4 regions of the Oceanisphaera submarina genome follow, and region 4 is predicted to be linked to each of the others. Evidence: predicted binding sites of a transcription regulator. Region 4 holds the regulator's gene; each other region holds the start of a gene.
What was found. The regulator LexA, encoded in region 4, represses DNA repair genes until DNA is damaged. The targets are predictions, from matches to a motif close to ANCTGTNTNNNNANACAGNT.

Region 1: a site for LexA is predicted at 5,017-5,036, ahead of astB (N-succinylarginine dihydrolase). Genes of this name have one in related genera too.
Region 2: a site for LexA is predicted at 4,973-4,992, ahead of ACLEIV_RS08440 (YebG family protein). Genes of this name have one in related genera too.
Region 3: a site for LexA is predicted at 4,154-4,173, ahead of ruvA (Holliday junction branch migration protein RuvA). Genes of this name have one in related genera too.

What each region holds. Positions count from the first base shown of each region.
Region 1 is NZ_JBKGFN010000001.1:425,216-432,565, forward strand. Features, by position in the region: gene ACLEIV_RS02215 (methyl-accepting chemotaxis protein) at 1-1,427, shown strand, start outside; gene ACLEIV_RS02220 (MGMT family protein) at 1,432-1,785, shown strand; gene ACLEIV_RS02225 (hypothetical protein) at 1,807-1,971, opposite strand; gene topA (type I DNA topoisomerase) at 2,155-4,782, opposite strand; gene astB (N-succinylarginine dihydrolase) at 5,118-6,455, shown strand; gene sohB (protease SohB) at 6,691-7,350, opposite strand, start outside.
Region 2 is NZ_JBKGFN010000007.1:13,044-20,393, reverse strand. Features, by position in the region: gene holB (DNA polymerase III subunit delta') at 1-765, shown strand, start outside; gene ACLEIV_RS08460 (TatD family hydrolase) at 811-1,599, shown strand; gene ACLEIV_RS08455 (NfeD family protein) at 1,854-2,267, shown strand; gene ACLEIV_RS08450 (SPFH domain-containing protein) at 2,289-3,233, shown strand; gene ACLEIV_RS08445 (Bcr/CflA family multidrug efflux MFS transporter) at 3,429-4,607, opposite strand; gene ACLEIV_RS08440 (YebG family protein) at 5,005-5,313, shown strand; gene ACLEIV_RS08435 (ABC transporter ATP-binding protein) at 5,347-7,134, opposite strand; gene ACLEIV_RS08430 (GAF domain-containing protein) at 7,210-7,350, shown strand, end outside.
Region 3 is NZ_JBKGFN010000017.1:3,235-10,584, forward strand. Features, by position in the region: gene tolA (cell envelope integrity protein TolA) at 1-713, opposite strand, end outside; gene tolR (protein TolR) at 721-1,146, opposite strand; gene tolQ (protein TolQ) at 1,146-1,826, opposite strand; gene ybgC (tol-pal system-associated acyl-CoA thioesterase) at 1,816-2,229, opposite strand; gene ruvB (Holliday junction branch migration DNA helicase RuvB) at 2,476-3,495, opposite strand; gene ruvA (Holliday junction branch migration protein RuvA) at 3,499-4,107, opposite strand; gene ruvC (crossover junction endodeoxyribonuclease RuvC) at 4,358-4,879, opposite strand; gene ACLEIV_RS15140 (YebC/PmpR family DNA-binding transcriptional regulator) at 5,105-5,845, opposite strand; gene nudB (dihydroneopterin triphosphate diphosphatase) at 5,832-6,305, opposite strand; gene aspS (aspartate--tRNA ligase) at 6,309-7,350, opposite strand, start outside.
Region 4 is NZ_JBKGFN010000005.1:29,686-37,035, forward strand. Features, by position in the region: gene ctaD (cytochrome c oxidase subunit I) at 1-483, opposite strand, end outside; gene coxB (cytochrome c oxidase subunit II) at 493-1,614, opposite strand; gene lexA (transcriptional repressor LexA) at 2,267-2,878, opposite strand; gene plsB (glycerol-3-phosphate 1-O-acyltransferase PlsB) at 3,027-5,387, shown strand; gene ubiA (4-hydroxybenzoate octaprenyltransferase) at 5,424-6,290, opposite strand; gene ACLEIV_RS06680 (chorismate--pyruvate lyase family protein) at 6,299-6,856, opposite strand; gene ACLEIV_RS06685 (flagellar basal body-associated FliL family protein) at 6,983-7,350, shown strand, end outside.

The DNA.
Region 1 (7,350 bases), on a different contig from region 4:
GCTATCAACCGGAAGAGCTGATCGGCAAACACCACAATATCGTGCGTCACCCGGATATGCCCAAGGCTGCCTTCCAGGATCTGTGGGAACATGCCAAGGCCGGCCAGGCCTGGCGCGGCGCGGTCAAAAACCGTTGTAAAGACGGCCGCTATTACTGGGTGGATGCCTATGTCACGCCTATCTACCAACAGGGAAAAATAACCGGCTACCAGTCGGTACGCACCCAGCTCGACGATCGCGTCCGGGACAAAGCGGCTCAAGCTTATCGTCAGCTGCTGAAGCAGGAACAAGGCAACCGCCGCGCTCGTTTCTGGCCAAAGCAGGCCAACGCCTGGCTGGCGGCAAGCGGCCTGGTCGCACTGCTGGCCGGGGCCTTTGTGCAGGGAGGGAGCAGTCAGCTGCTCTGGAGCCTGCTGCCGGTCGCCTGGTGCACGCTCAGCTATCGCAAGTCGCTGTTTGGCACTCAGTATTACCTGCAGGGACTGGGCCGCGAATACGACAGTATTTCCCGGCTGGTCTATTCCGGCGATGAGCCCCACTCCATCGCCGATTATCACCTGAAGATGTGGCAGGCCCGAACCCGCACCATACTCGGCAGGGTCGATGACGCCACCGACTCGCTGAAAGATCTGGCCGGCTCCATGATGCAGGCCATGACGGGTGCCAGGGTCGAACTGAGCCGCCAGGACAGCGATACCCATCAGATCGCCGCCGCCATCAACGAGCTGTCGGCCTCCGCCAACGAAATTACCCAGAATACCCAGCAGGCGGCCACTAATGCGAGCGAAGCACAACACCAGTGCCACCTGACCCAGGATCAGCTGGAGCAAACCCGACTGAAAATCATCGAGCTGGCGCAAGAGGCCGAGCAGGCCGCCGAGGCCACCCTGGCCCTGACTCAGGAGTCTGATCGTATCGGCACCCTGATGAGTGAAATTCAGGGTATTGCCGATCAGACCAACCTGCTGGCCCTCAATGCCGCCATCGAGGCCGCCCGGGCCGGTGAGCATGGCCGCGGTTTTGCGGTGGTGGCGGAAGAGGTTCGCGCCCTCTCTACCCGCACCCACGGGGCCACCGAGCAGATACAGACCAGCATCAGCCAGATCCAGCAAACCCTGGCCCGGTGGCGTGCCATGATGGACACCAACATGGAACACAGCCAGGAGTGCGTCGGTGCTGCCGAAGCCGGCAGCGCCAGCCTGGCCCGGGTAGTGACTGAAATCGACAATATTGTCGGCATTACCGTACAAATATCTTCGGCCGCCGAACAGCAACAGCTGGTGGCCGAAGAAATCAGCCACAATGTCCATCAAATTTCCGAAACGTCTTCGGCCAATCTGGACAAGATTGCCCACGTGGAAGGCGCCAGCAAACAGCTGTTGGAACGCTCCCATGGGCTCAACGATCTGACCAGGACCTTTTCCTGAGCCCATGCCCCACAACGGTAGCAAAGTTGATCACAGCCACAAGGTGCTGACACTGCTTGCCCTGGTTCCCCCGGGGCAGGTGGTCAGTTACGGGCAGCTGGCGGACCTGGCCGGCCTGCCGGGCCGAGCCAGGCTGATCGGACGCATTCTGCGTACCCGGGATACCTCGATGCTGCCCTGGCACCGGGTGGTGGCCGCCAATGGCCGCATCAGCCTGTCCAGAGGCAGTGATGGATGGCATGAACAACGACAACGATTGCTGACAGAGGGGATATTACTGAAAGGAGACAGGGTGCCGATGGAGCAATACAGATGGCGGCCCGATCTGGCCGCTATTCTGATGTTGATGGATCAGTAAGTTAATGGTCTTGCAATGAACTCAGTTTCTTTCTTCCTGCAGTTCGCTGACATGAACCTGAAAGGGAATCGTCTCGTCTTCGCGCTGTAACAAGACCAGCTGATTGTTGATGTCGACTTCCAGCACATAGCCGGAGCCGTCCGGCGTGTGGCAGATCATGCCCGGTCTGATGTCATGAATATCCATATTCAATCTCCATTAGCAGGCATGCCTGCGTTGAATTAACGTCCCTGTGTCATCTTTGCTCACTCGCGATGCTGATACTATTGCAATCACCAGATCTGTATTAACCCTATCAGCAATAACCAGATCTGCAATAATCCGACCTGCCGGGGCCAGCCAGCCATTGCTGCCGGCCCGCTTCGGCGGTTATTTACCCTTCTGGCTTTGCTGCCACTTGCCATCAACATAATGCGCAGCCCAGCCGGTCGCTTTCTTATTGACCTCGGTCATCACATATTGTTCCTTGTTTTTACGACTGAAGCGCACCACCGCCTTGTTGCCTTCCGGATCCTGGATCGGTGCCTCGGCAAGATACAAGAACTTGGGCGGCAGTCGATCCTTGAACTGCACCAGCTCTTCCACCAGCGGGGCCCGGGTTTCCCGCGATTTGGGGAAGTTGCTGGCCGCCATGAAGATCCCCGCCGCACCGTCTCGCAGCACGAAGTAGGCGTCAGACTGGGTACAGGGCAACTCGGGCAGGTGCACCGGATCTTCCTTGGGTGGAGCCACCTCGCCGTTTTTGAGGATCTTGCGGGTATTCTTGCACTCCTCGTTGGTACAGGCCATGTACTTGCCGAAGCGGCCATTTTTCAGTTGCATCTCGGCGCCGCAACGATCACAGTCGATCACCGGCCCTTCATAGCCTTTCAGCTTGAATTGCCCCTGTTCCAGCTCGTAGCCGTCACAGTCCGGGTTCTGACCACACACATGCAGTTTGCGTTTGTCGTCGATAAGATAGGCGTCCATGGCGGTGCCGCACTTGCCACAGCGGTGCTTGGCGCGCAGGGCATCGGTTTCCGCCTCTTCGTCGTTGGCCAGCACGAACTCGTCACCCGGGATCAGGTTGATGGTCTGCTTGCAGCGCTCCTTGGGCGGTAACGCATAGCCGGAGCAACCGAGAAACACCCCTGTGCTGGCGGTACGAATGCCCATCTTGCGGCCACAGGTGGGGCAGTCGATATCGGTCAGCACCATTTCATTGGCGCGCATGCCGCCTTCGTCCACCGGCCGCTCGGCCTTCTCCAGATCTTCGCTGAATTCCGCATAGAAGGCATCCAGCACCTGAGTCCAGTTGAGGCTGCCGCCGGCAATTTCGTCCAGCTTGCTTTCCATCTGGGCGGTAAAGTCGTAGTTCATCAGCTCGGCAAAGCTTTCCTGCAGCCGGTCGGCCACAATCTCACCCATTTTTTCCGCATAGAAGCGGCGGCTTTCGACCTTGACATAGCCCCGGTCCTGAATGGTGGAAATGATGGACGCATAGGTGGAAGGCCGGCCGATGCCGCGCTTTTCCAGCTCGCGCACCAGCGCCGCTTCGGTGAAACGCGCCGGTGGCTTGGTAAAGTGCTGTTTGGGATCGAGTTGCTCGAGCGTGAGCACCTCACCTGCCTGCACGGCGGGCAAGACGGTGTCTTCGCCTTTACGACCCTGAGCGGCAGCCTGTACCCTGGTCCAACCGGCAAAACGCAGGATGCGGCCACGGGCCTTGAGATCGTAATCGCCGGCACGCACCGTAATGGTGGTGCTGTCATACTGGGCCGGTACCATCTGGCAGGCCACAAACTGGCGCCAGATGAGATCGTACAGCCGCTTGGCATCCGCTTCCATGCCATCGAGCTGGTCGGCAGACAGCGCCACGTCGGAAGGACGAATCGCTTCGTGTGCTTCCTGGGCATTGGCCTTGGCGCTATGCACATTGGGATTTTCGGGCAGATAATCCGGGCCGTACTGCTCCTGAATAAACTCGCGTACCCCGGCCACCGCTTCCTGACTCAGGTTGGTCGAGTCGGTTCGCATGTAGGTGATGTAACCCGCTTCATACAAGCGCTGGGCCAGCATCATGGTGCGTTTGACGCCAAAGCTCAGCCGGGTACTGGCCGCCTGCTGCAGGGTCGAGGTGATAAAGGGCGCCGGCGGCTTGCTCTGGGTCGGCTTGTCATCGCGCGAGACGACCTCGAAACGGCTCGCCTTGAGCGCGTCGACCGCCGCCATGGTCTGGGCTTCGTTGACCGGACGGAACTCCTTGCCCTGGTATTTGGCCACCGCCATCGACAACGCCAGCTTTTCTTCGTTGCTCAGGCTGGCCTGAATGTCCCAGTATTCTTCCGGTACGAACGCCTTGATTTCACGTTCTTTCTCTACCAGCAGACGTACCGCCACCGACTGTACCCGACCGGCAGACAGGCCGCGGGCCACTTTTTTCCACAACAGGGGCGAGACCATATAGCCCACGACCCTATCCAGAAAACGGCGTGCCTGCTGGGCATTCACCCGGTTCTGGTTAAGCTCGGACGGACGACTGAAGGCGTCCTGAATCGCCGTCTTGGTGATTTCGTTGAAGACCACCCGCTTGAAGCGCTCATCGTCACCGCCGATCAACTCCTTCAGGTGCCAGGCAATCGCCTCCCCTTCGCGGTCCAAATCCGTTGCCAGATAGATGGTGTCGGCTTTTTCGGCCAGCGCCTGTAATTCGGTGACCACCTTCTCCTTGCCGGGCAGCACCTGGTAGTTCGCCTTCCAGCCATGGCCGGGGTCGACTCCCATACGGGCGATCAGCGCCTTCTGCTCTTTCTGCTGTTTGAGCCGGGCTTTTTCTTCGGGGCTCAACTGCTTGGTGTCGGCTTTTTTCCCCCCGGCTTTCTTGGCGGCAGAGGAGCCGGCGGTGGGCAGATCACGTACATGGCCGACACTGGATTTGACGATGAAGTCTTTACCCAGATATTTGTTGATGGTTTTTGCCTTGGCGGGCGATTCCACGATAACGAGGGATTTGCTCATAAAGCGCGTATAGATCCTTAAGGTCTGGCCCCCACTCAGGGGTCCGGCGGCAAGGTAATGACGGCTGTATAAGTGAAAAAGCCGTAAAAAGCAAACTTGCCAGGCTAGGGCCGGAAAAAAGTTAAGTGAATTTATATTTACTTATTAACACCTTCATACCTGCAGGAATCAACCGCTTTTTTGATTAAGTTGCCTGTTCGTCCGCTTTTTATGCATTGTTATGATTAAGGCATAATCTGTTGTTAAATTCGGGTTACATCTCCTCGAAAAATCCACTTATAATGGCGTAACTCAGAATTATCTCGGCCATTTTCACCATTTAAAAGGACAATATAATGGTACAGTTTGAAGCTAACTTTGATGGTCTGGTTGGCCCTACCCATAACTACGCCGGCCTTTCTTACGGCAATGTAGCCTCTCAAAGCAATGCGCAGGATGCATCCAGCCCCAAACAGGCGGCCAGGCAGGGCCTGCAAAAAATGAAGGCACTGACCGATCTGGGCCTGGTGCAGGGCGTACTGGCCCCCCAGGAGCGTCCCGACATTCATACTCTGCGCCGGCTGGGTTTTACCGGCAGCGATGCCCAGGTGCTGGAAAAAGCCTTTCGCGAAGATCCCGTGCTACTGGCCGCCTGTTGCTCCGCTTCCAGCATGTGGACCGCCAACGCCGCAACTGTCTCGCCCGGCGCCGATACCCTCGATGGCCGTATTCACTTTACCCCGGCCAACCTGACCAACAAGTTTCATCGCTCTATCGAGCATGAAGTAACCGGTCGCATTCTGGGGCAGGTCTTTGCCGACGAACGTTATTTCAGCCATCACTCCGCCCTGCCTACCAACGAGTATTTCGGTGACGAAGGGGCCGCCAACCACACTCGCCTGTGCGCCGATTACGGCCAGGCCGGAGTTGAGCTGTTCGTGTATGGACGCAGCGCCTTCGATCAAAGCCGTCCGGCGCCACGCCGTTACCCGGCTCGCCAGACCCTGGAAGCCTCCCGCGCCGTGGCCCGTTTGCACGGTCTGAATGATGATACCGCCATTTTCATTGCCCAGAACCCGGAGGTGATCGATCAGGGGGTATTCCATAATGACGTGATCGCGGTCGGCAACCAGAATGTGCTGTTTTACCATCAGCAGGCCTTTCTCGACACCAGTGCCGCCCTGGACGAAATTCGCCGCAAGCTGCCCGATACCGAACTGCACTTCATCGAGGTGCCCACCGCCGAAGTACCGGTGCTGGACGCGGTGAAAAGCTACCTGTTCAACACCCAGATAGTGACCCTGCGTCCCGGCCACATGGCAATTATCGCGCCCTCGGAATGCGCCGACACCCCCAGCGTCAAGGCCTATCTGGACAAGCTGCTGACCCTGAACACGCCCATTCGGGAAGTCCACTTCATGGATGTAAAACAGAGCATGCGCAACGGCGGCGGCCCGGCCTGCCTGCGGCTGCGGGTGGCGATGACCGAAGCGGAGCATGCGGCCACCAATCCCGCCTGCCTGATGAACGAAGCGCTGTTTGGCCGACTGAATCAATGGGTAGACCGCCATTACCGCGACAGCCTGAGCCTGAACGATCTGCGTGACCCTGCGCTGCTACTGGAGTCTCGCTCGGCTCTGGACGAACTGACCCAGATCCTGCAACTGGGCTCCGTCTACCCCTTCCAGCGCTAACTCACGCTCATGAAAAGGGCCGCAAGTGCAGCCCTTTTCATGCCCAGCGCATTAAACATACCCATCCCGGACAAAGGCCCCGCTCCACCGAACTCACTCAAGCACCTCCCTGTGACGCTCAGCACATGGCGTCCGACCGCCATGGACCGCATTTCCTGAGCCCTCTGGGATGAGTTTATGGCGAGTCATGGGAGTCGGCTCTGTTGCCTCTAACAACGATGACCTTGATCTAACCTCACCCGAAAGGGCGTTGTCCCGCTTCCACCAATCTCATCAATCCCCGGCTGACACCCGCTTCCACCGCCTTGCCCAGCTTGTCCTTGATGGTCTGTTTCGGCTGGTAATGCAGGCGGATCACCCGCTTGTCGGCACTCGCGGCCAGCAGGTAGTCGCTGCTGGTCATCAGCTCGTCCACCAGCCCCAGCTCGCGGGCGTCGGTCGCCAGCCAGTGTTCACCGGTGGCCACCTTGTCCAATGCAAGCGCAGGTCGGTTCTCGGCAATAAAGTCCTTGAACCTGTGATGAATCACCTCCAGCTCTTCGCGGAACTTGGCGCGGCCTTCGTCATCGTTCTCGCCGAACAGGGTCAGGGTACGCTTGTACTGGCCGGCGGTATGCAGCTCGATGTCGATGTCTTTACTCTTGAGGAACTTATTGAAGTTGGGCAACTGCGCCACCACACCGATGGAGCCGACGATGGCGAAGGGCGCCGCGATAATGCGTTCGGCAACACAGGCCATCATGTAACCGCCACTGGCCGCCACCTTGTCTACCGCCACCGTGAGGTGCAGGCCCTTCGCCTTAACCCGCGCCAGCTCGGCAGCCCCCAGGCCATAGCCGTGCACCACGCCACCGCCGGACTCCAGATTAAGCAGCACCTGATCCCCTTCGCGAGC
Region 2 (7,350 bases), on a different contig from region 4:
AAGGCCGGTAATCATCCGGATCTGCATGTGATCGGCGGCCAGCAGCAGCGCAGCATAGGAGTGGATGCCATCCGTCAGCTGACTCAGGTATTGAGTGAAAGTGCTCGCCTGGGCCACGGCAAGGTCGCTATCATCGAGCAGGCGGACAAGATGACCGAAGCCGCCGCCAATGCGCTGCTGAAAACCCTGGAAGAGCCGGCGGGGGAAGCGACGCTCTTGCTGACCAGCGCTCATCCCGAACGGTTGCTGCCGACCATTCGCAGTCGCTGCCAACAGTGGCTGTTACCGGTACCCGAATCTGATGTGGTCTTGCGCTGGTTGTCCGGGCTGGGGCTGGAGTCAAATCTGGCGGCTCTGAATGTCAACCAGGGCTCGCCGCTCGGTACCCGAGATTATCTTGCCGCCGGTACCGACAAGCGTCGCCGGGAACTGTTACAGCAGTTTGGCCAACTGGCCCAACTGCCGCAGACACTGACCTCGGTACAGAGCGGCCTGCTGGAGCAGCCGGTGCATCTGCTCTGGCTGCAGCTGTTGCTGCAGGATGCGCTGCAGCTGGCACTGGGATTATCCTCGACCGGTTTACGCCTGGCTGACAGCGAGGACCTGTGCCGAGCCTTGAGCCAGCGTGGCCCCGAGAAGCTCAGACAGGCGCTTACCAGCTTGCTGCAATTGCGTCAGATCCTGCAACCCGGTGCCGGCAGACCGGTGAATGCCGGTCTGCAACTGGGCCAGTGGCTCAACGACTGGCTGATTAACATAAGCTGAGGGGCTTCCCCTTCACACCTCACGATCGATTCAAAGGAGACGGTTTTGCTGGTTGACTCCCATTGCCATCTGGACAAGCTCGAATACGGAAAAAAACATCGCGACATGGCCGACGCCGTTCGCAAGGCCGCCAACCGCGGCGTCGATCACATGCTGTGCATCAGCGTCGGGCTGTCATCCTTTCCTGACATGCTGGCGGCGATAACGCCTTTTCCCCAGGTATTTGCCTCTTGTGGCGTGCACCCCTTGCACCATGACGATGAACCCAGCGATCCGGCCTTGTTGTTGCAACTGGCGGCACACCCCAGGGTGGTGGCCATTGGCGAGACCGGGCTCGACTATTTCTATGCTCCGGAATCCGCCGAGTTGCAGCGTCGTTCGTTCGAGCAACATGTGGCCGTGGCGGTGGCCCTGAACAAGCCGTTGGTGATCCACACCCGACATGCCCAGGAAGATACCCTGGATATTCTGCGTCGGGGCGGGGCCGACAAGGTGGGTGGCGTGCTGCACTGCTTTACCGAATCGCTGGAAATGGCGGAAGCGGCCATCGAGCTGGGTTTTTATATCTCGATTTCCGGTATCGTCACCTTCCGTAGCGCCGAAGCGTTGCGCGAGGTAGTCAAGGCGCTGCCGCTGGAGCGATTGCTGGTGGAAACCGACTCACCCTGGCTGGCACCGGTGCCGTTTCGTGGCGAAGAAAACGAACCCGCCTATACCCGTACCGTGGCGGAGTTTATCGCCGATCTGAAAGGTGTGCCGGTGGAGCGGGTAGCCGAACAGACCACCGCCAACTTCTTCGAGTTGTTCAAGCTGGCCAAGCCAGTCAGCAGTTGATCGCGAGATGAAGGGTGAGAACAGCGCCGAGCATCAAGTGCCAGGCTCAAGATAAACACCCAAGGCCAAGTATTGGCATACCGGGCCTGCCCCGGTATGCCTTTGCAAATAGCATCAAAACAAAAGCTCGGCGCCGTGTTTCATCTTTAACGCCTCTCCCCTGACTCCTCGCATCGTTTTCCCGTTTCCTTTCTATCTGCCTGTCCTCTATAGTAACTCTAGTTTCAATTGTGTCTTTTTCGGGAGGTGATACCTTGCTTGCCTGGCATTGGTGGTTGATTGCCGCCTTGTTGTTATTGTTACTGGAATTACTGGGCACCGGTTTCTTCGCCTTTGCATTCGGGTTGGCGGCGCTGGCTGCCATGGTCGTCGCCTGGCTGGATGTCGGCATCACCTGGCAGTGGTTTACCTTTGCCCTGGCGGCGGCGCTGTTGGCGCCGCTGCTCAAGCGATTATTTCGCCGCTTTGCACCGTCGCAGCGAACCAGTTTTCTGGCCGGAGAGAGCCGCCAGCAGCAGGGAGAAATAGTACAGCTGACTTCCGGTGAGTTGCGCCTCAAGCTGGAGGGGGACTTGTTTCCGGTTCGAAGTGTCTCGGACGCTCCGTTAACGGTCGGCGATCGGGTTCAGATCCGCCGCTTCGATGGCATTACCGCCATCATAGATTAAGAGGGAACCTCAATGGATTCGATGTTAATAATTGCTCTGGTGTTTACGGTATTGATCCTGGTGTTGATCATCAAGGGCCTGATGATCATACAGCAGTCGGAAGCCGTGGTGATCGAGCGCCTCGGCAGTTATCAGAAAACCCTGAGTCCGGGCGTGAACTGGATTATTCCGCTTGTTGACAAGCCTCGCTCTATCAAGGTGCGGCGTTATCAGGCCATCGGCGGAGAAAACGTCGCCGTGGTGCAGGAAGAAACCCGCATCGACCGACGCGAGACGGTACTCGACTTTCCCGGTCAGTCGGTGATCACCGCCGACAACGTCAGCGTAACCGTGAACGGCGCCCTCTACTTTCAGGTCATCGATCCGGAGCGGGCCGTTTATCAGACCGAAAACCTGATCCAGGCTATCGAAATTCTGGCCAAAACCTCCTTGCGTTCTGAAATGGGCAAGATGGAGCTGGACAAGCTGTTCGAGTCCCGTCAGGAAATCAACGACAAGTTGCAGCTGGTGATGGACGAGGCGGGCAACAAGTGGGGCGTCAAGGTCACCCGGGTGGAGATACAGGACATATTGATCCCAACCGAAGTCGAAGACGCCATGCGCAAGCAGATGGCCGCCGAGCGGGAGCGCCGGGCCCTGGTCTTGCGCGCCAGTGGCGAACGGGAAGCGGCCATCGCCAAGGCGGAAGGTGAGAAGCGGTCCAGCATTCTGGTGGCCGAGGGTAAAAAAGAGGCTGCCATCCTGATGGCCGACGGCCAGCGTCAGGCCATCGATCAGGTATTGGCCGCCGGCAACGAGAAACTGGAGCCACAACTGGTGGTAGGTTATCTGCTGGGACTGGAATATCTGAAGACGCTGCCGGAAATTGGCAAGGAAGGGGATCGTATCTTCCTGCCGTTCGAAGCCAGCAACGTACTCGGTGCAGTAGGCAGCATCGAAGCCCTGCTCAAGGGCCCGTCAAAATAAACCTGGATTAATAAACCGGGATTAACGGGAAGCGCAGGCTTCCCGTTTTATTTTCGTCAATATTGAACATAATCATGCTGTCGGCGCAATGGTGGCAAGCGCGATAATGACACTCACAGAGAGTCGGTAGAGCGGGCCCTTTGTTCGGGGTTGATATGACAATCACACAGATCGACGGGTTAAATGGGACAGCTATCACTCCCGATCGCACAACAGTCGATAGGCCAGCATTGATATCAGGGCACAACCGCTCATGGTCAGCAGCATATACAGCGGTGAGCTGTCGGGCAGGGCGGAGACCACGGCGCCCACCAGGGCGGCGGTGCCAAAGCGTAGGGTGCCGGCCAGCGATGAGGCGGTACCCGCCAGATTGGGCAGGCTGCTGAGCAGACTGGCCATGGTATTGCTGCCGATGGTGGAAATGACACCGACATAGAGCATGATGGGTGCCACCACCGACCAGAGCCCCCAACCCAGCAGGGGCCCGATCGGCATCAGGAGTCCGGCCAATAGCTGCAACCCCAGTGCCAGTCGCAGCATGGTTTTCGACCCCAGCCGGTGCACCCATTTGCCGTTGAGGGTGGTGAACAGCATCAGGCTCAGCACGTTGAGTCCGAACAGATAACCGACGTGCTGGGGAGATACCCCGTAGAGTTCGATATAGATAAAAGAGGCGCCGGTGAGAAAGGCAAACATGCCGGCAAAGGAAAAGGCGCCACAGAGCATGAAGCCTAAGGCCTGACGAGTGCAGAGAAGGCGCAGGTAGCTGCGCAGGATCGACATCAGGTGCAACGGTTGTCGGCGTTCCGGTGTCAGGGTTTCCGGCAGCCGCAAGCTGCAGATCAGGGCTATCAGGGCGGTAACGCCGGCCAGCACCCAGAAAATGGAACGCCAGCCAAACCAGTGAGCCAGATGACCGCCCAGCATAGGGGCTATCAAGGGGGCCAGTGTCATTACCAGGGTGATATAGGCCATGGTGCGAGCGAAGTCTTCCCGGTCGAACAAATCGCGCACCAGCGCCTGTACCACCACTGCAGAGGCGGCGCCGGCAAAGCCCTGAGCCGCTCTGAGCCAGGTCAGGCTTTCGACGTTGGTAGCCAGGGCACAGAGCAGGGCACTCAGCATGAAAATCAACATGCCGCCGAGCAGTACCGGGCGGCGTCCGCGGGCGTCAGAAAGCGGGCCAAACAACAGCTGGCCGAGGGCGAAGCCGCCGGTGTAGGCGGCAAGGGTGGCCTGTACGCGATGGGAGTTACTGGATAGTGCGTCGGCGATGGCGGGCATGGCCGGCAGGTACATATCGATAGCCAATGGGGTGAGGGCAGACACGGCGCCCAGCAAGATAATCAGCGGTAAGGTGGCACTGGATGACATAACGCAGCAGGTTCCTCCGGAGCAACAACCAGGCTCCGAGCCTGCTGTTATTGCAATAAAGTCGTTGTAATTATTGGCAAAAAGTAACCAAAAATAACAAACAAAAAAAGCCAGGTACGAAATCCCTGTACCTGGCCTAGGGGAATGGCTCATATACTGAGCCGTGCGCTAGTGTGAAGGCACCAAAAAAAGGCGCACTTCGATTAAACTATCGGCCAGAATACGCCTACTCGCCAGAAACTGGCCAAAAAAGTTGTCCATTACCATGCAAACGACCGGATCCAGCCATTGTTACTAGAATAACATCGTTGCACAGACCAGGGGGACGGTAACGATTCCGGCTTGCAACCGGGATAACATGATATTACTGTATATACATACAGAATAGGAGTCAGTTATGGCAGTCATAATACAGTACCTGGTGGTAAGAAACGGAATCGATAAAATGACGTTTACCAATAAAAAAGACGCAGATGCCTACGATCGTCTGCTCGACCTGGCCGAGCACCTCGATGAGCTGCTGGCCGATGCCCCGATCAGCCTGAATGAGGCCGACCGAGAAGCATTGGCCCTGTATCTGGCACAGCATCAGGAGCAGTTGAGCGGGCCTAAAAAGAAGCCGGCAAAAAAAGCCGATAAGGTGACGGACAAGTCTGAAGCCGCTCATTCTACCGGTAATGACGACGATATTCAGGCCGTTGCCTGAATTGACCCCTCTGTTCTCATGCCTCACCACTGGCTAATAATACAGGGTGCGATATAAACCGGGCTGGTCCAGCAGCTCGTGATGGGTGCCCGACTGGCTGATCTTGCCGTCTTCGAATACCAGCACTCTATCCGCCTGGCGTACCGAGCTCAAGCGGTGCGCCACTATCAGGGTGGTCCTGCCCCGCAAAAATCCGGCCAGCGCCTGATGCAGTTTTTGCTCGGTTTCGGTATCCAGTGCCGAGGTAGCTTCATCCAGGATTACGATGGCCGGGTTTTTAAGCACCATGCGGGCAATGGCCAGTCGTTGCTGCTGCCCCCCCGACAGTTTGACGCCGCGCCGACCCACCTGAGTGTCCAGCCCCAGCTCCATGGCCGCTATCACCTGGTCCAGCTGTGCCACCCGCAATGCCTGCCATAGCGCCTCGTCGTCATGCATATCACCCAGACTCAGGTTTGAGCGTACCGTATCGTTGAACAGCACCGGTTGCTGCAGCACAGTGGCCACATGTTCACGAATGGTCGGAAATCCGATGTCCCGGCTATTGACGCCGCCAAAGCAGATGTCTCCGGCATCGGCCGGATACAGACCCAGCAGCAGCTGTATAAAGGTGGACTTGCCGCCGCCGCTGGCACCGACCAGCGCCACCTTCTCTCCGGCCCGGATCTGCAGGCTGACATCATCCAGCACCTTGCGCTCGCCGTTGTAGGAAAAGCTGAGCCCCTTCACCGAAATCGGCAGGGTAGTAGCGCCCTCGAAGGGGTCGGTGCGGCCCGTATGTTCGGGCTCGCCCCCGAGAGCCAGCATGCGGTTGATGCGCTTGAGCGCGGCGGTGGCGGCATAAAAGGAGTACTGCATGTTGAGTAAGTCCTGCACCGGTCCCATCATGAACCACAGATAGCTGAATACCGCGAAGATCTGGCCCACGGTCAGATCGGTATAGAGCACCATGATCATGCCGGTGGCTCGAAACAGCTCGACCCCGGACAGAAACAGTAAAAAACTGGCGCGACCGGCGGCTTCACTCTTCCAGGCATAGTCGATGGCGGTATCTCGTACTCCGCGGGCCCGGTCGATCACCCGCAGCATATAGTGGCGTTCCCGGTTGGCGGCCCGAATTTCGTGAATGCCGTCCAGGGTTTCCACCAGCGCCTGCTGAAACACCTCGAAGGCGCTGTTCTCGTTACGCTTCAGATGCTTGACCCGGGCCCCCAGCCGGCTGGAAAAATACACCACTACCGGGTTGAGCAGCAGAATAAAGAGCCCGAGCTGCCAGTTGAGTAGCAGTAGCACCACGGCCGTGCCGATCACGCTCAATATGCTGATCAGCAAACGGCTCAGGGTTTCCCCCAGGAATTTGTCCAGGGTCTCCACATCGGTGACAAAATGCGAACTGACGCTGCCGGCTCCGATGGACTCGAAGGCGCGCAGGGGGGTTCTGGTCAACTGGCGAGCCAACCGTCGACGGATCTGAAAGGTCAGGTGTTTGGCCACACGGGCAAACTGACGGCCCTGAATGATGTTGAACACCAGCGACAGACTGCGCAGCAGCAGGGTGATGACCAGTACTGCCAGAATATAGCCGACACCGGTCTGCCAGGCCGCGGGCAGCAGCCCGTCCAGTCCGCTCAACAGGCGGCCGGGGCTGTCCAGCAGCACTTCATCGACCAACAGGGGCATCAGCAGCGGCACCGGCACTGCCAGCAGGGTGCCGCACAGGGCAAAAAGATGCGCATAAATCAGCAGGGGGCGATGGCGCTGCATCATCCGAATGATGTTCGGCCACTGCAAAAGCGGGGCATTCAGCGTTTTTTTATCCATCAATCACCATCATCGGGTTTTCATTTGGGAAAAGGGCAGGTAAGTTAAGCAAAAATTAACGGCGCTCTGTACTTTATGTCTGAAAAGTCTGCATTTTACCAAAGCCTCACCGCTCAGGCACTTGCCCTGTGCGAAGGGGAGCCCAATCGTATTGCCAAGCTCGCGAACCTGTCCGCCCTGCTTAACCTGGCACTGGAAGACATCAACTGGGTGGGT
Region 3 (7,350 bases), on a different contig from region 4:
TCCGCCTGCTTCTTCGCCTCCGCCGCCTTGGCCTCGGCCTGCCTCTTCGCTTCCGCCGCCTTGGCTTCGGCCTGCTTCTTCGCTTCCGCCGCCTTGGCCTCGGCCTGTTTCTTCGCTTCCGCCGCCTTGGCTTCGGCCTGCTTCTTCGCCTCCGCCGCCTTGGCCTCGGCCTGCTTCTTCGCCTCCGCCGCCTTGGCCTCGGCCTGCTTCTTCGCGGCTAACGCCTTGGCTTCCGCGGCTTTGGCTTCCGCCTGCTTCTGTGCTGCTGCCGCCTCGGCCTGCTTCTTCGCTTCCGCCGCTTTCTGGGCCGCTTGCGCCTTGCGCTCTTGCTCCACTAGCTGCTGGCGTTCATTTTCGGCCCTGGCCTGTTGAGCGGCCAACGCTTTCTGTTGCTCGACCAGGCGCTCGGCCTCCCTGGCTGCCTGTTGCTGCTCGGCCAGACGCTCGGCATCTTCCGCCGCTTTCTGTTCCGCCTCGGCGCTGGCCTGCTCAGCGGCCCTGGCCCGATCTTGCTGCGCCTGCATCTCGGCCAGACGCTCGGCCTGTGCCGCCACCATGCCATCATCTATCATGGTGGCTTCTATGATGGACACCGCCTGAGCAGGCCGCTTGGGCGCACTAAAATCGATTCCGACCAGCAACACCACGCCAATCAGCAGATGTAACGCCAGCGAAACCAATAACGATTTGCGAATACCGCCTTGCTCCGTCATGAGTCCGCTACTGCTCCGGTTGAGTCATCAGGCCAACGGTCGGCACTCCGGCCGCCTTCAGCGTGGCCATCAACTGGATCACGGCGTCATAACGCACGTTGGCATCACCCTTCACCACCACCGGTGCCTTGGGGGTGGTTTTGAGCTGTGTCTGTACCATGGTCGCCAGCGCCAGCAGGTCCACCGCCTCGTCCCGGTTTTCGCCGATATCGAGAAAGTAACGCCCTTCGGCATCGATAGACGCCACCAGCGGTTTGTCGCTGTCTTCCGGCATCATTTCTGCCTCGGCCTGAGGCAAGTCGACCTTGACGCCCTGGGTTATTACCGGTGCGGTCGCCATGAAAATAATCAGCAGTACCAGCATCACATCGATATAGGGCACCACGTTGATCTCGGCAACGCGTTTACGACGTCTGCGTTGATAGCCGTGCATCAGTTGCTACCCGCCGCCACCTGGCGGTTGAGAATGGTAGAAAACTCATCCATGAAGTTGGCCAGATGATTTTCCTGCCGCTCGACCTGATAGCTGAAGCGGTTATAGGCGATAACCGCCGGAATGGCCGCAAACAGACCCAGCGCCGTGGCGATAAGGGCCTCGGCAATACCGGGCGCGACCATCGACAACGTGGCCTGTTGTACTTCAGCCAGGGCGATAAAGGCATTCATGATGCCCCAAACGGTGCCAAACAGACCGATGTAGGGGCTGATGGAACCGATGGTCGCCAGCATCGACAGATTGGTCTCCAGGCGATCCACTTCTCGCGACAGCGCCACCCGCATGGTGCGATAGGTGCCTTCGAGCATGCTCTCCTGCGAGCGCCCCTGTTTTTGCAGCCGGACGAACTCCTTGAAGCCGGCGTAAAAAATCTGCTCCATGCCGGCCAGGTTGTCACGGCGGGCGTTGCTCTCGTGATAGAGACGACTCAGATCGGCACCGGACCAGAATTTGTCTTCGAACTGCACAGAATCATTCTGGGCAGTGGTCAGGATCTTGCGCCGATTGATGATCATCGCCCAGGACAGAATAGACATGCCCATCAGCAGCAGCATCACCAGTTTCACCAGCAGGCTGGCTTGTAAAAACAGACCTAAAAACGATATTTCAGCGTGCACCTGACAATACTCCCATCAGCGGCTCAGGAATAGCAAAGGGTTTCATATGAGGAATCTTGACGCAAGCGATCTGCACCGTTCCCCGAACCAGCGAAAGGCCGGCATCATCCAGAATTTCCTGCTCAAATACAATAGAGGCACGTTTCAGTAATTTCACCGTCACGGTGACGTTTAGTGCATCATTGAAACGCGCGGGTTTTCGAAGATCCATCTCTACCCGTCGCACCACGAAAGCCAGCCCCTGTTCGAGCAGGCTGTCTTGCTCAATTCCTAAGCTGCGCAACCATTCGGTGCGTGCTCTTTCCATGAATTTCAGATAATTAGCGTTATAAACAATACCACCGGCATCGGTATCTTCGTAATAGATACGCACCGGCCAGTCAAAGCTTGTATCAGTCGTCATTCGGTCAGCCATAGGGGCTAAAAAGATGTCGATACTATACCTGAGTCAAATTTAGGAAAGAAGAGAGTGCTTTTTAGGCACGACAGGAAAGGGCGTGAGCGGTCGACATGTTCAGACACGGAACAGCTTTGCGCCCTCCCCGCCTTCCTGGCGAATATCCGGTGTCATTCCTGTGGCCCCGCAGCCAAGGGAAGGTGCAGTCTGTTGCCATGCCTGAAATACCGGGCAGCCTGCAGGCTGGCGACTTTATTCCCCCAGCCGTGATTCCGGCAAGTCGAAACCAAAGTGCAGGTAGGCTCTGGGGGTGGCGATGCGGCCACGGGGGGTGCGTTGCAGAAAACCCTGCTGGATAAGATAGGGCTCTATCACGTCCTCTATGGTTTCCTTTTCTTCACCGATGGCCGCCGCCAGATTGTCCAGCCCCACCGGGCCGCCCATGAATTTGTCGAGAACGGCGGTCAGCAGCTTGCGATCCATGTAGTCGAAGCCCTGTTTGTCCACATCCAGCATGTCCAGCGCCTGCATGGCGATGGTGGCATCGATGTCGCCGCTGCCCTTGACCTCGGCGAAGTCCCGCACCCGGCGCAGCAACCGATTGGCGATGCGCGGCGTACCCCGGGCCCGGCGTGCCATTTCGAAGGCGCCCTCGTCATTGATGGGCAGGCCCAGCTTGTCGGCACTGCGGCTGATGATGTGGGCCAGATCCCCAACCTGATAAAACTCCAGCCGCTGCACTATGCCGAAACGGTCACGCAGCGGCGACGTCAGGGAGCCGGCACGGGTGGTGGCGCCGACCAGGGTAAAGGGTGGCAGCTCCAGCTTGATGGAACGGGCCGCGGGGCCCTCACCGATCATGATATCGAGCTGATAGTCTTCCATCGCCGGATAGAGAATTTCTTCCACCACCGGGCTCAGGCGGTGAATTTCATCGATAAAGAGCACATCCCCCGGCTCCAGATTGGTGAGCATGGCCGCCAGATCGCCGGCCTTTTCCAGCACCGGGCCCGAGGTGGTCTTGATGCTGACGCCCATCTCGTTGGCGACGATATTGGCCAAAGTGGTCTTGCCGAGGCCCGGCGGGCCGAAGATCAGCAGATGATCGAGCGCTTCTTCCCGGCGACGGGCCGCCTCGATGAAAATTTCCATCTGGCTGCGCACATGATCCTGGCCGCGATAATCGGCCAGTGCCTTGGGCCGGATGGCCCGGTCGATGACTTCTTCTTCCCGCTGGGGCGCGGGATTGATAAAACGATCCGCTTCTATCATGCCTTATACCATGCTGCGCAGAGCTTCGCGGATCAGCTGTTCCGCATCCAGCCCGGGTTTGGCGATTTTCTTGACGATCTGCTCGGCCTGATTCGCCTTGTAGCCCAGTGCCTGCAGGGCGGCAATGGCCTCGTCACGCGCACTGTCGGCCACCGCAGCGGCGGAGCCCATGCCTTCGGGAGCCGGGTTGAACAGGTCGTAACCGCCAAAGCCCTTGAGCCGGTCGCGCATTTCCACGATCAGCCGCTCGGCGGTTTTCTTGCCCACACCGGGCAACTTGACCAGGGCGCCGATTTCGCCCTGCTCGACATTATAGATAAACTGATCGGCGGTCATGCCGGACAGGATAGCCAGCGCCAGCTTGGGGCCAACGCCGTTGGTTTTGATCAGTTCACGAAACAGGGCCCGTTCGGTTTTGGTATTAAAGCCGAACAGCAGCTGGGCGTCTTCACGCACCACGAAATGCGTCAGCAGGGTGGCCGCCTCGCCGATATTGGGCAACTCGTAAAAACAGCTCATCGGCAGCGTCACTTCATAACCGACACCGCCGATATCCAGCAAAATTTCCGGCGCCTGTTTTTCGCTGATAATACCTTTCAACCGACCTATCACTGGGGATCCCCGCTAACCAATCTGAGTTGCGCCAAGAATAATGAATAACTGGATAAACATCCAGTTAAACAAAGCTGTAAGCCGTAAGGCCGATGTCAATCGACCAATGGGTGTGACACTCGGCTAAAGCGATCGAATACTCTTACCTAAAATAAGTCGACCCTACGAATATATGGCGTCTGCAGGCGCCCATGTATGCGGCGCGAACCGACAGCCGAAGCGGCGGCGACAAAACACCAACATCTTGTTTTCAACGCAGCCGTCCCCGCACCGTGCCCCGAACCTGGCCGGCCATGCTGACCAGGCTCTGGCGGGTATTGCCGTGGCACAGGGCCACCGCCAGGGCATCGGCGGCATCGGCCTGGGGCGTGCCCGGCAGGCTCAGCAGCTTGACCACCATGTGTTGCACCTGGGTCTTGTCGGCGCCGCCCTGCCCCACCACCGCCTGCTTGATTTGCCGGGCGGAATACTCCGCCACCTCCAACCCGCCGTTGGCGGCGGCAACGATGGCGGCCCCCCGGGCCTGACCCAGTTTAAGCGCCGAGTCCGGGTTGCGGGCCATGAACACCTGCTCGATGGCAAACAGGTCGGGCCGAAACTGCAGTATGATTTCGCTGACGCCGTCGTAGATTTTCTTGAGTCGAGGCGCCAGCTCCTCGTCGGTCATGCGAATACAGCCCGAGCCCAGGTATTCCATTTTGTTGCCGCTCTGGCGCACCACGCCGTAGCCGGTAATGCGCGAGCCGGGATCGATACCGAGTATTATTGCCATAAAAAGAAAGCTGTAGCCTTACGCTGGAAGCAGTACGGGCAAGTCGGGATGAACGAAGCGAATCAACCTTTATGCCGTCTGCCGGATGGACTCAGGGTCAAGCCCGGAGAGACGTATACCTGCAGGCCCGAATTTAATCGGGTAAACCATGGCACAGGGCACACCCTCGCCCGGCTAAAGCCTGGCCTGCAGCCAACACCACTTAAAGCTGACAGCTTGCCCCGCTTAGAGCTTCTCCGCCAGTTCGTCGGAGATCTCGCCATTGTGGTAAACCTCCTGCACGTCGTCGGCATCTTCCAGCATGTCGATGAGGCGCATGAACCTGGGCGCCGTCTCTTCGTCCAGTTCGGCACTGGTCGAGGGGATCATGGTCACTTCGGCGTTTTCGGCTTCCAGGCCACCGGCATCCAGTGCATCCTTGACACTGCCGAATTCGTCCCACTGGGTGTAAACATCGATGGAACCATCGTCGTTGACCACCACATCGTCGGCACCGGCTTCGAGTGCCGCTTCCATCACCGTCTCTTCGTCGGCATTGGCATAGCTGATCACCCCCTTCTTCTCGAACAGATAGGCCACCGAGCCGTCGGTGCCCAGGTTGCCGCCGTTCTTGGTAAAGGCATGACGCACATCGGACACGGTGCGGTTACGGTTGTCGGTCATGCATTCCACCATCACGGCGGTGCCGCCCGGGCCATAGCCTTCGTAGATAATGGTTTCCAGCACCTGGCCGTCCAGCTCGCCGGCACCGCGCTTCACCGCCCGATCGACGGTGTCGCGGGTCATGTTGTTGGACAACGCCTTGTCGATGGCCGCTCGCAGTCGGGGGTTGGCCGACGGATCCGAGCCGCCCTCGCGGGCCGCCGTGGTCAGCTCACGAATCAGCTTGGTGAAGATTTTGCCGCGTTTGGCATCCTGTGCCGCCTTGCGATGCTTGATATTAGCCCATTTACTATGACCTGCCATCAGTCTCGTCTCCCTTGTTCTTTTCTTGCTGTAATTCCTGGATCAGCCTGTCGATGGCCAGCTTGTTGGTCCAGGAGCTGGCCTGCTCCCGGGCCTCGGCCAGCGGCAGCCAGCGCTGGGAAAGGTGCTCGGTAAGACACACCTGCTGCGGGCTCGACAGGCGCAGGTAAAATTCGTATTCCCAGTTGTGGGTCACCCCCGGGCGGTAACGATGCCGCCAGCGGGGGTAGATTTCAAAGCGCACCCGGTGCCCGGTTTCCACCAGCTGCAAGCCGTTGTTCAGCCGCAGTCCGGTTTCTTCCTCCAGCTCGCGCTCTGCCGCCTGATAGCGTGTTTCGCCCACTTCCAGGCTGCCGGTGACCGACTGCCAGAAGTCCGGGTTGTCCTGACGTTGCAGTAACAGTACCTGATCCTCGGTATGAATGAGGATCAGCACCGATTCCGGGTGCTTGTGAGCCATGGCTTAGCTGTCTGCCTTATCTGCAGATTTGTCTGCCTTGGCTGCCGGCAATTCGGTGCGAATGGCCAGTTCTACCAGTGAGTCCGGGTTGGCGAGGCTGGGCGCATCGGTCAACAGGCAGGAGGCGGTGGTAGTCTTGGGGAAGGCAATCACGTCCCGGATGTTGTCGGTACCGGTCAGCAGCATCACCAGACGGTCCAGACCAAAGGCCAGACCCGCATGCGGCGGAGTACCGTATTTCAGCGCATCGAGCAGGAAGCCGAACTTCTCCTGCTGCTCGTCGGCATTGATGCCGAGCAGACGGAACACGGTTTGCTGCATCTCGTTGTTGTGGATACGCACCGAGCCACCGCCCACTTCGTAACCGTTGATCACCATGTCGTAGGCGTTGGCCACGGCCGCCGTCGGATCGGCCTCCAGTGTCTCGGCGCTGATGTCCTTGGCGGCGGTAAAGGGATGATGCATGGCGTACAGACGCTCGTCTTCTTCCTCAAACATCGGGAAGTCGACGACCCACAGTGGCTTCCAGCACTGTTCGATCAGATCCAGATCCTTGCCCAGCTTCAGACGCAGGGCCCCCATGGCATCGCTCACCACCTTGGCGGAGTCGGCACCGAAGAAGATGGCATCGCCGTCTTGCGCACCGGTACGGGTCAACAGCTCGGTCACGATTTCTTCGTTCAGGAACTTGGCAACCGGTGACTGCACGCCCTCCCCCCCCTTGGTGACGTCGTTTACCTTGAGCCAGGCCAGGCCCCGGGCACCGTAGATGCCGACGAACTTGCCGTATTCATCGATTTGCTTGCGAGACAGGGCGGCACCACCGGGTACCCGAAGCGCGGCCACGCGGCCCCTGGTGTCGTTGGCCGGGCCGGAGAACACCTGAAAGTCGACGTTCTTCACCAGATCGGCAATATCCACCAGCTCCATCGCAATACGCAGATCCGGCTTGTCGGAGCCGTAACGACGCATGGCTTCGGCATAGCTCATCACCGGGAAGGCGCCCAGATCCACGCCGGCCACGTCCTGCCACAGTTCGTGCACC
Region 4 (7,350 bases):
TGAATAGGTGGTAGACAAGGGCGCATAGAAGGTCCAGCCGAAGTTGGGGCCGCCCCCGGGCATGAACAGCGACGACAGCATCAACACGAAGGCGAAGGGCAGTATCCAGAAGCTCCAGTTGTTCATGCGCGGCAAGGCCATGTCCGGCGCCCCTATCATCATGGGTATCATCCAGTTGGCGAGACCGACAAAGGACGGCATCACGGCGCCGAAGATCATCACCAGACCGTGCATTGTGGTCATCTGGTTGAAAAAGTTCGGTTCCACCAGCTGTAAGCCCGGCTGAAACAGCTCGGCCCGGATCACCATGGCCATGCCGCCACCAATAAAGAACATGGTCAGGCTGAACAGCAGGTACATGGTCCCGATGTCTTTATGGTTGGTGGTAAACAGCCAGCGGCTGAAGCCTTTGGCCGGTCCATGATGCGCCTCTTCGTGGTTCATATGCTCATCGGCGGTGTCTGTTACGTTTAGCTGTGTCATCCCTGCCCCCTATTGTCCCTGCCTGGCCTGATTGATATCGCCGGGCTGCACCAGCTCACCGGTGTTGTTACCCCAGGCATTGCGTTCATAGGTGATCACCGCGGCCAGTTCTTTCAGCGCCAGCTGCTTGTCGAAACTCTGCATGGCGGTGCCGGCCTTGCCGTACAGCACGACATTGATGTGGCCGGCCTTGTCGTTGAGAACAAGCTCGCTGCCCTTGAGTGCCGGAAAGGCGCCGGGTATTCCTTCGCCACTGACCTGGTGACAGGCGGCACAGCTGCGCTGATAAACCTGCTCACCCAACCGCATCAGCTCGTCCATGGTCATTTCCATCGCCACCAGTTCCTGCTCCGCGGCCTTGGCCTCGGCCTGGCTGGCCCGGGCCTGGGCCAGCCAGCCGTCGAACTCCTCGGGAGAACGGGCATCCACCACTATCGGCATGAAACCATGGTCCTTGCCACACAGCTCGGCACACTGGCCTCGATACAGGCCCGGCTCGTTGATGCGGGTCCAGGCCTCGTTGATAAAGCCGGGAATGGCGTCTTTTTTCACCGCGAACGCCGGCACCCACCAGGAGTGGATAACGTCATCGGAAGTGATCAAAAAACGGATTTTGCGGTCGGTAGGCAGCACCAGCGGCTGGTCGACTTCGAGCAGATAGTTCTTCCCCTTGGCCACCCGACCCTCTATTTGCTGGGGCAAGGTGGCCAGCAGGCTGTAGAACTCGACCCCCTCGTCGAAGTAACGATAATGCCACTTCCACTGGGAACCGGTGACCTGCACCGTGATATCGGATTGAGAGGCGTCTTCCATCGCCACCAGGGTGCGGGTAGCAGGAACGGCCATGGCAATCAGAATGACGAAGGGGATCAGGGTCCAGAGGATCTCGACCCTGGTGCTTTCATGAAATTGCGCCGCCCGGGCACCTTTGGATTTTCGATGATGGATAATGGCCCAGAACATGACCCCGAACACCAGCAGACCGATAATGGCGCAGATGATCAGTATCGTCATATGCAGGCCATATACCTTCTGGCTGATATCGGTGACCCCTTCGGTCATATTCAAACGGGCTTGAGCCCGCACCGGCAGGGTTGTCAGCAAGGACAACAGCAGAATAATCGGCTTCACACGCACCCCCAAAAGTTTCTTCCTGTATTTTTGGTGTACTCATATAACGAGTCAGTGCCTGTCGGGCTACCACATCCCTCGGCCCGGCACTCACTAAGTAAAGCACTGATAATGAAAAAGTAAAAAATTGAAGTAAAAAAGGAAGTTATACCAATCCCAGTAATGATCTGGTCATATTGAGGCCCCCAGACCAGAGGCAACACAGCCGCCTCCCTCGACACGCCATAAACCCATCCGTGGGAGCTCGGAAATGCCGTCCCTGGCATTTCACGGTCGTGGGAGCCGTTCTCTGTTGCCTCTTCTGGAACTCCGAGTTGCCTGCAGAGGGCGCGCCGGAACATCAAGGAGGGCAAAGGGATCTGCTCCACCGACCATCACATGACAGGGACGTCATGTGCTGAGCCTCACAAGGAGGTGCTTGAGCGAGTCGGTGGAGCGGGCCCTTTGTCCGGGATTGGCATGACAGTCAAACAGATCGAGTGTTTAATGTTACTGGTATTAGGGCTTAGCGAAGGAATAGGAGTCGCCCGTTAGCGCTGCTTAAGGGCAACTCGATGTTCAAGAAGAGGGAGCATACATTCGAGACGGAAAACCAGAAAGGAAGCGGGGCAGATGAACCACCCCGGAGTGCGCTGTTCAGATCAGAGGAAAATCAGAAGTCGGCGTTGCGGATCACGCCGACGGCGAGGCCTTCGATAATCAGCTCCTGACTGCGCAGATCCACCTCTATCGGAGAAAGCTCCTCATTTTCGGGCAACAGGCTGACCTTGCTGCCCTGGCGCTGAAAACGCTTGACCGTCACTTCATCGTCCAGCCGGGCGACGACCACTTGGCCGTTGCGGACTTCCTGGGTCTTGTGTACCGCCAGCAGATCACCATCCATGATGCCGATGTCTTTCATGCTCATCCCCTTTACCCGCAGCAGAAAATCGGCCGAAGGGTGAAACAGGGACGGATCCAGCTTGTAGTGGCTCTCGATATGCTGCTGGGCCAGTATGGGCTCACCGGCGGCGACCCGCCCGATCAGCGGCAGCCCCAGCGCCTCTTCTTCCTCTTCGGTCAGGCGAATACCACGAGAGGTACCGGGCATCATGGTGATGACGCCTTTCTTGGCCAGTGCCTTGAGATGCTCTTCGGCGGCATTGGCAGATTTAAAACCCAGAGTCCGGGCAATCTCGGCACGGGTCGGCGGCATCCCGGTCTGCTGAATATGCTCTTTGATGATCTCCAGTACCTGAGACTGGCGAGGCGTAAGGGCTTTCATAATGGACCTGTTTTTTTATACAGTTAACTGTCAGTATATCCAGTAAATCCGCCAGAGCAAGTACAAAATCCGGGGCGGCTCGCCTCAAGACATCGGAGGTCCGATCTGATAATCTTTGCGGCCGCATTGATCTTGGAATTCCTGCTTTATGATGTTCGGGTCCCCTTTCGGTCGACGCCTGTTTCGGCCGCTGATCGCCACCCTGGTCAACCACAAGAGTTTGCCTGCCGATCCGGTGGCGGAACTGGCCATCGATCCGGCCAGACCGGTAGTCTATATACTGAAAACCGCCTCGATCTCCGATCTGCTGACCCTGGAGCTCAGCACCGAACGGCTGGGCCTACCCGGCCCCTTCGAACCGCTGCGACTGAACGGCAATGAGCTACCGCGATTTATCTGCCTGGACAAGCCGGACACCCTCGGTGACCGCCCCCGCAGCGTCACTCCTTACCTGGAGGAGTTCAACCAGTTGCTGCTTACCCAGCGGCGGCAACAGACGCCTATTCAACTGGTGCCGGTTACCCTGTTTTGGGGCCGGGCACCGGGCCGGGAAGGAGACACATCCTCCTCGCTCAGCATAGTGCAGAGCCGATCCCCCAATGCCCTGCACAAGGCCTTGATCGTGCTGCTGAAAGGCCGGGAAAACCGGGTTCGTTTCAGCGCCCCCTTGCTGCTGTCACAACTGCTGGAACGCTCCACTGCCGACCCCCGACTGGCTCACAAGCTGGCGCGTATCGCCCGCATCCATTTCAGCCGACAAAGGCTGGCGGCCACGGGCCCCAGGTTGCCCAACCGGGAGCTGCTGTTGAAGCAACTGCTGCAAACGCCGGCATTGCAGCAGGCCATTATCGATCACAGCCACGAGCAGCAGCAAAGCGAAGAGTCATCGCGCCGCAAGGCGCAGGACTACATGAATGAAATCGCCTCCAACTTTTCCTATCCGCTGATCCGCTTCGGCGATCGGCTGCTGGGCTGGCTCTGGCACAAACTGTATCGTGGCCTCTCGGTCACCGGTGCCGAGAGGGTACGACAGCTGGCGCAGGAAGGTCACGAGCTGGTATACCTGCCCTGTCACCGCAGCCATATGGACTATCTGCTGCTGTCCTACGTTATTTATCATCAGGGCATGGTGCCGCCCCATATCGCCGCCGGCATCAACCTGAATTTCTTCCCCGCCGGACCGCTGTTTCGCCGGGGTGGCGCCTTCTTCATTCGTCGTACCTTCAAAGACAACAAGCTGTACGCCACCGTATTCCGGGAATATCTCAAGCTGCTGTTTCGTCGCGGCTATGCGGTGGAGTATTTCGCCGAAGGTGGCCGCTCCCGATCCGGCCGCCTGCTGCCGGCCAAACCCGGCATGCTGTCCATGACACTCGGCGCCGCCATGGAGAACGGCGATCGTCCCATCACCCTGATCCCGGTCTACCTGGGCTATGAGCATGTAGTGGAGGTCAGCACCTACCATAAGGAATTACAGGGCAGCGGCAAGCAGCAGGAAAGTGTCTGGCAGGTACTGGGCATACTGCACAAATTACGCAATTTCGGCCGGGGCTTCGTCAACTTCGGCGAACCCTTGCCGCTGGCCGAGTGGCTAGCCCGACAAGCCACCGGCCATGCCCGCGATCTGGTTTCCCCTCTCGCCCGCGAGGTGATGACCCGAATCAATGCCGCCGCCGCGGTTAACGGCCTGACCCTGAGCGCCACCGCCCTGCTGGCCTCGGATCGGCAGGCGCTCACCCGCCGGCAGCTGCAACGACAGGTACAGCTTTATCTGGACTACCTGCGCAGCTGTCGTTACAGCGATGATGTGGTCATACCGGAGCAAGACGGCGAACAATTACTGGAACAGGCATTGGAGCTCGACAAGTTCAAGCGGGAAAGCAACCGACTGGGCGAGATCATCCACCTCGACCGACGGCAATCGGTACTGCTCAGCTATTATCGCAACAACATCTTGCACCTGTTCGCCCTGCCGGCGCTGCTGTCCACCCTGATAGAACGGCACGAAGGTATGGTCACCACAGAATTACTGCGCCGCTTGCAGCGTTTGTATCCCTTGCTCAGGGCCGAGCTGTTTCTCAACGTCACACCGTCACAGCTGCCGGCGCAGCTGGAGCTTCAACTGAAAACTCTGGAGGGCCTGGGGCTCGTCGAATTTCGCCAGGCGGGCTGGTGGGTCGTCCCCCGGCAGCAAATGCAGTTACTGCTGCTGGCCCGGATTATCCGGCCTTCGCTGCAACGCTATGGGGTGGTGGTGTCATGTCTGGCATCCGATGCTGGTGCGCAGCAGCTGGAGGACGACAGTCGACTGCTGGCCGAACATCTGGCCATGCTGCACGGCATGCAGGCGCCGGAGCTGTTCGACAAGACTCTGTTCAGGATGCTGACCGACGCGCTGGAAGAAGAAGGTTATTTGTGTCAGGGGCTCCCCCGACAGAAAGAGCTGGCACAGTTGCGGGACGTACTCTATCCGCTGCTGCCCAGTGCCGTGCGGCGCGACCTGCGGTGATCGTATTGTGGCGACTTGGCCGTCCCGGCATCAGACTTACAGCAGCGTCAATACCACACCGGCGAACACCAGCATGCCCACATGGTTGTTGTTGAGGAAGGCGCCGAAACAGGCCATACGCTCCCGGTCGCGGATCAGTCGCTGCTGGTATACAAACAGGCCCGCCGCCGCCAGCAGACTCCAGTAGAAGAGCGGCCCAAGGCCGAACGCCTGACCGGCCGCCACCAGCAACGTCAGGGTCAGCAGTTGCAGTAGGCCGACTATCAGCTTGTCGCGGCGACCAAACAGGATGGCGGTCGACTTGACCCCGATGCGCAGATCGTCGTCACGGTCCACCATGGCATACATGGTGTCGTAGGCGATGGTCCAGGTCAGATTGGCGGCGAACAGCAACCAGAGTCCCGGCGGCAGGCTGTCGCTCTGGGCGGCGAAGGCCATGGGAATAGCCCAGGAAAAAGCGATGCCCAGAAACAGCTGCGGCAGGTTGGTATAGCGCTTCATGAAAGGATAAAGCGCCGCCCAGCCCAGACCCGCCACCGCCAACAAAATGGTCAGGGCGTTGGTGGTCAGCACCAGCACGAAGGATATTCCCACCAGCAACGCGAAAAAGCCCAGTGCCTGACGTTCGGTCAGCTCACCGCTCGGCAGCGGTCGGCCCTGGGTACGCTTGACGTGACCGTCGATATGGCGATCCGCATAATCGTTGATCACACAACCGGCCGAACGCATCGAAAAGACTCCGGCCACAAACACCAGCAGCAGCCAGAATGAGGGCCGGCCATCGCCGGCAATCCAGAGCGCCCACAGGGTAGGCCACAGCAGTAACAGGGTGCCGATGGGCTTGTCGAGTCGGGCCAGCGCCATATAGGCGCGCCAGCGTGGTCGGGTTGCAGTCGTCGTCATGGTTCTCTCTATTCTCGGTATGCCTGGGCCGCAGGCAAAAACAATTCGGTGACCAGCACCCCTGCCTGGCCGGTGGCCAGCAGAGAACGGCGGGCCCAGAGCGAAGGTCCATTTGCCAGCTGATCAAGGTGTTGCGTCATCCCCTGCATCCGGGACAACTGCCGCCATTGTGCCTCCGTCAGACAAGCAAACTCGAAGTCGCTGCGCAACAATTGGGGGTCTTCAAACAGCAATTCGCCCAGGGCTCGCTGGCCCAGCCCACCCAGGGCCGGAATCGCATGCAGGCTCGAGGGAGAATACAGGGAACTGGCATAGACCCGGGGCTGTTCGTCGCAAAGCAGCAAGACCTCGCGGCAAAAGGCACGGTCGGCGCCAATCCATGCGGCCTGGGTCGGGGTAAGGGTTATTTCGGCTGTGGTGCTCTGTAACTGAACCCGGAACTGCCGGCAATGACGGCGCAGCCGTTCGGTCAGAGAGCCGGTATCCTGTAGCCAGTTGCACAGCGGCATCCGGGACCGCGGTAATTCCGGCCCCCAGTGCCAGTCATGATCGGCGGTGTTAGTCACTGGCACTTCCTGAAATGGCAAAACACATACTTGAATCGCTGCTTTATCCTGAAAAATACATATTCGCTTGACCGGCCACCGCTTTGTTTAAACAATGCTCTTATTATTCAGACAGAAAGGCTTACGATGTTCCGCTTGATCGCTCTTTGTATCCTGTTGACCGCCGGCCAGCTTCGGGCTCAGGAGACGGCTCCCGAGGGGCCCTTATACTACACCATGACGCCGGACATTATTACCAACTACCAGAATTCGGGGCAGACCCTGGGTTATATCCGGGTATCCGTCGATATCATGCTGGAAAGTGCCGATCAGATGCCGCTGGTGGAGCAGCATATGCCGCTGCTACGCGATGCCATCAATGACCTATTGGCAGAACAGAATCAGCAGGAAATCCGCTCGCTGCAGGTACGCAACGAACTGACCGACGAAGGACAGCGGCGGCTCAACGATTTACTGTTGAAGGAAACCGGCGAGACGCCTGTCCATCGCCTGCT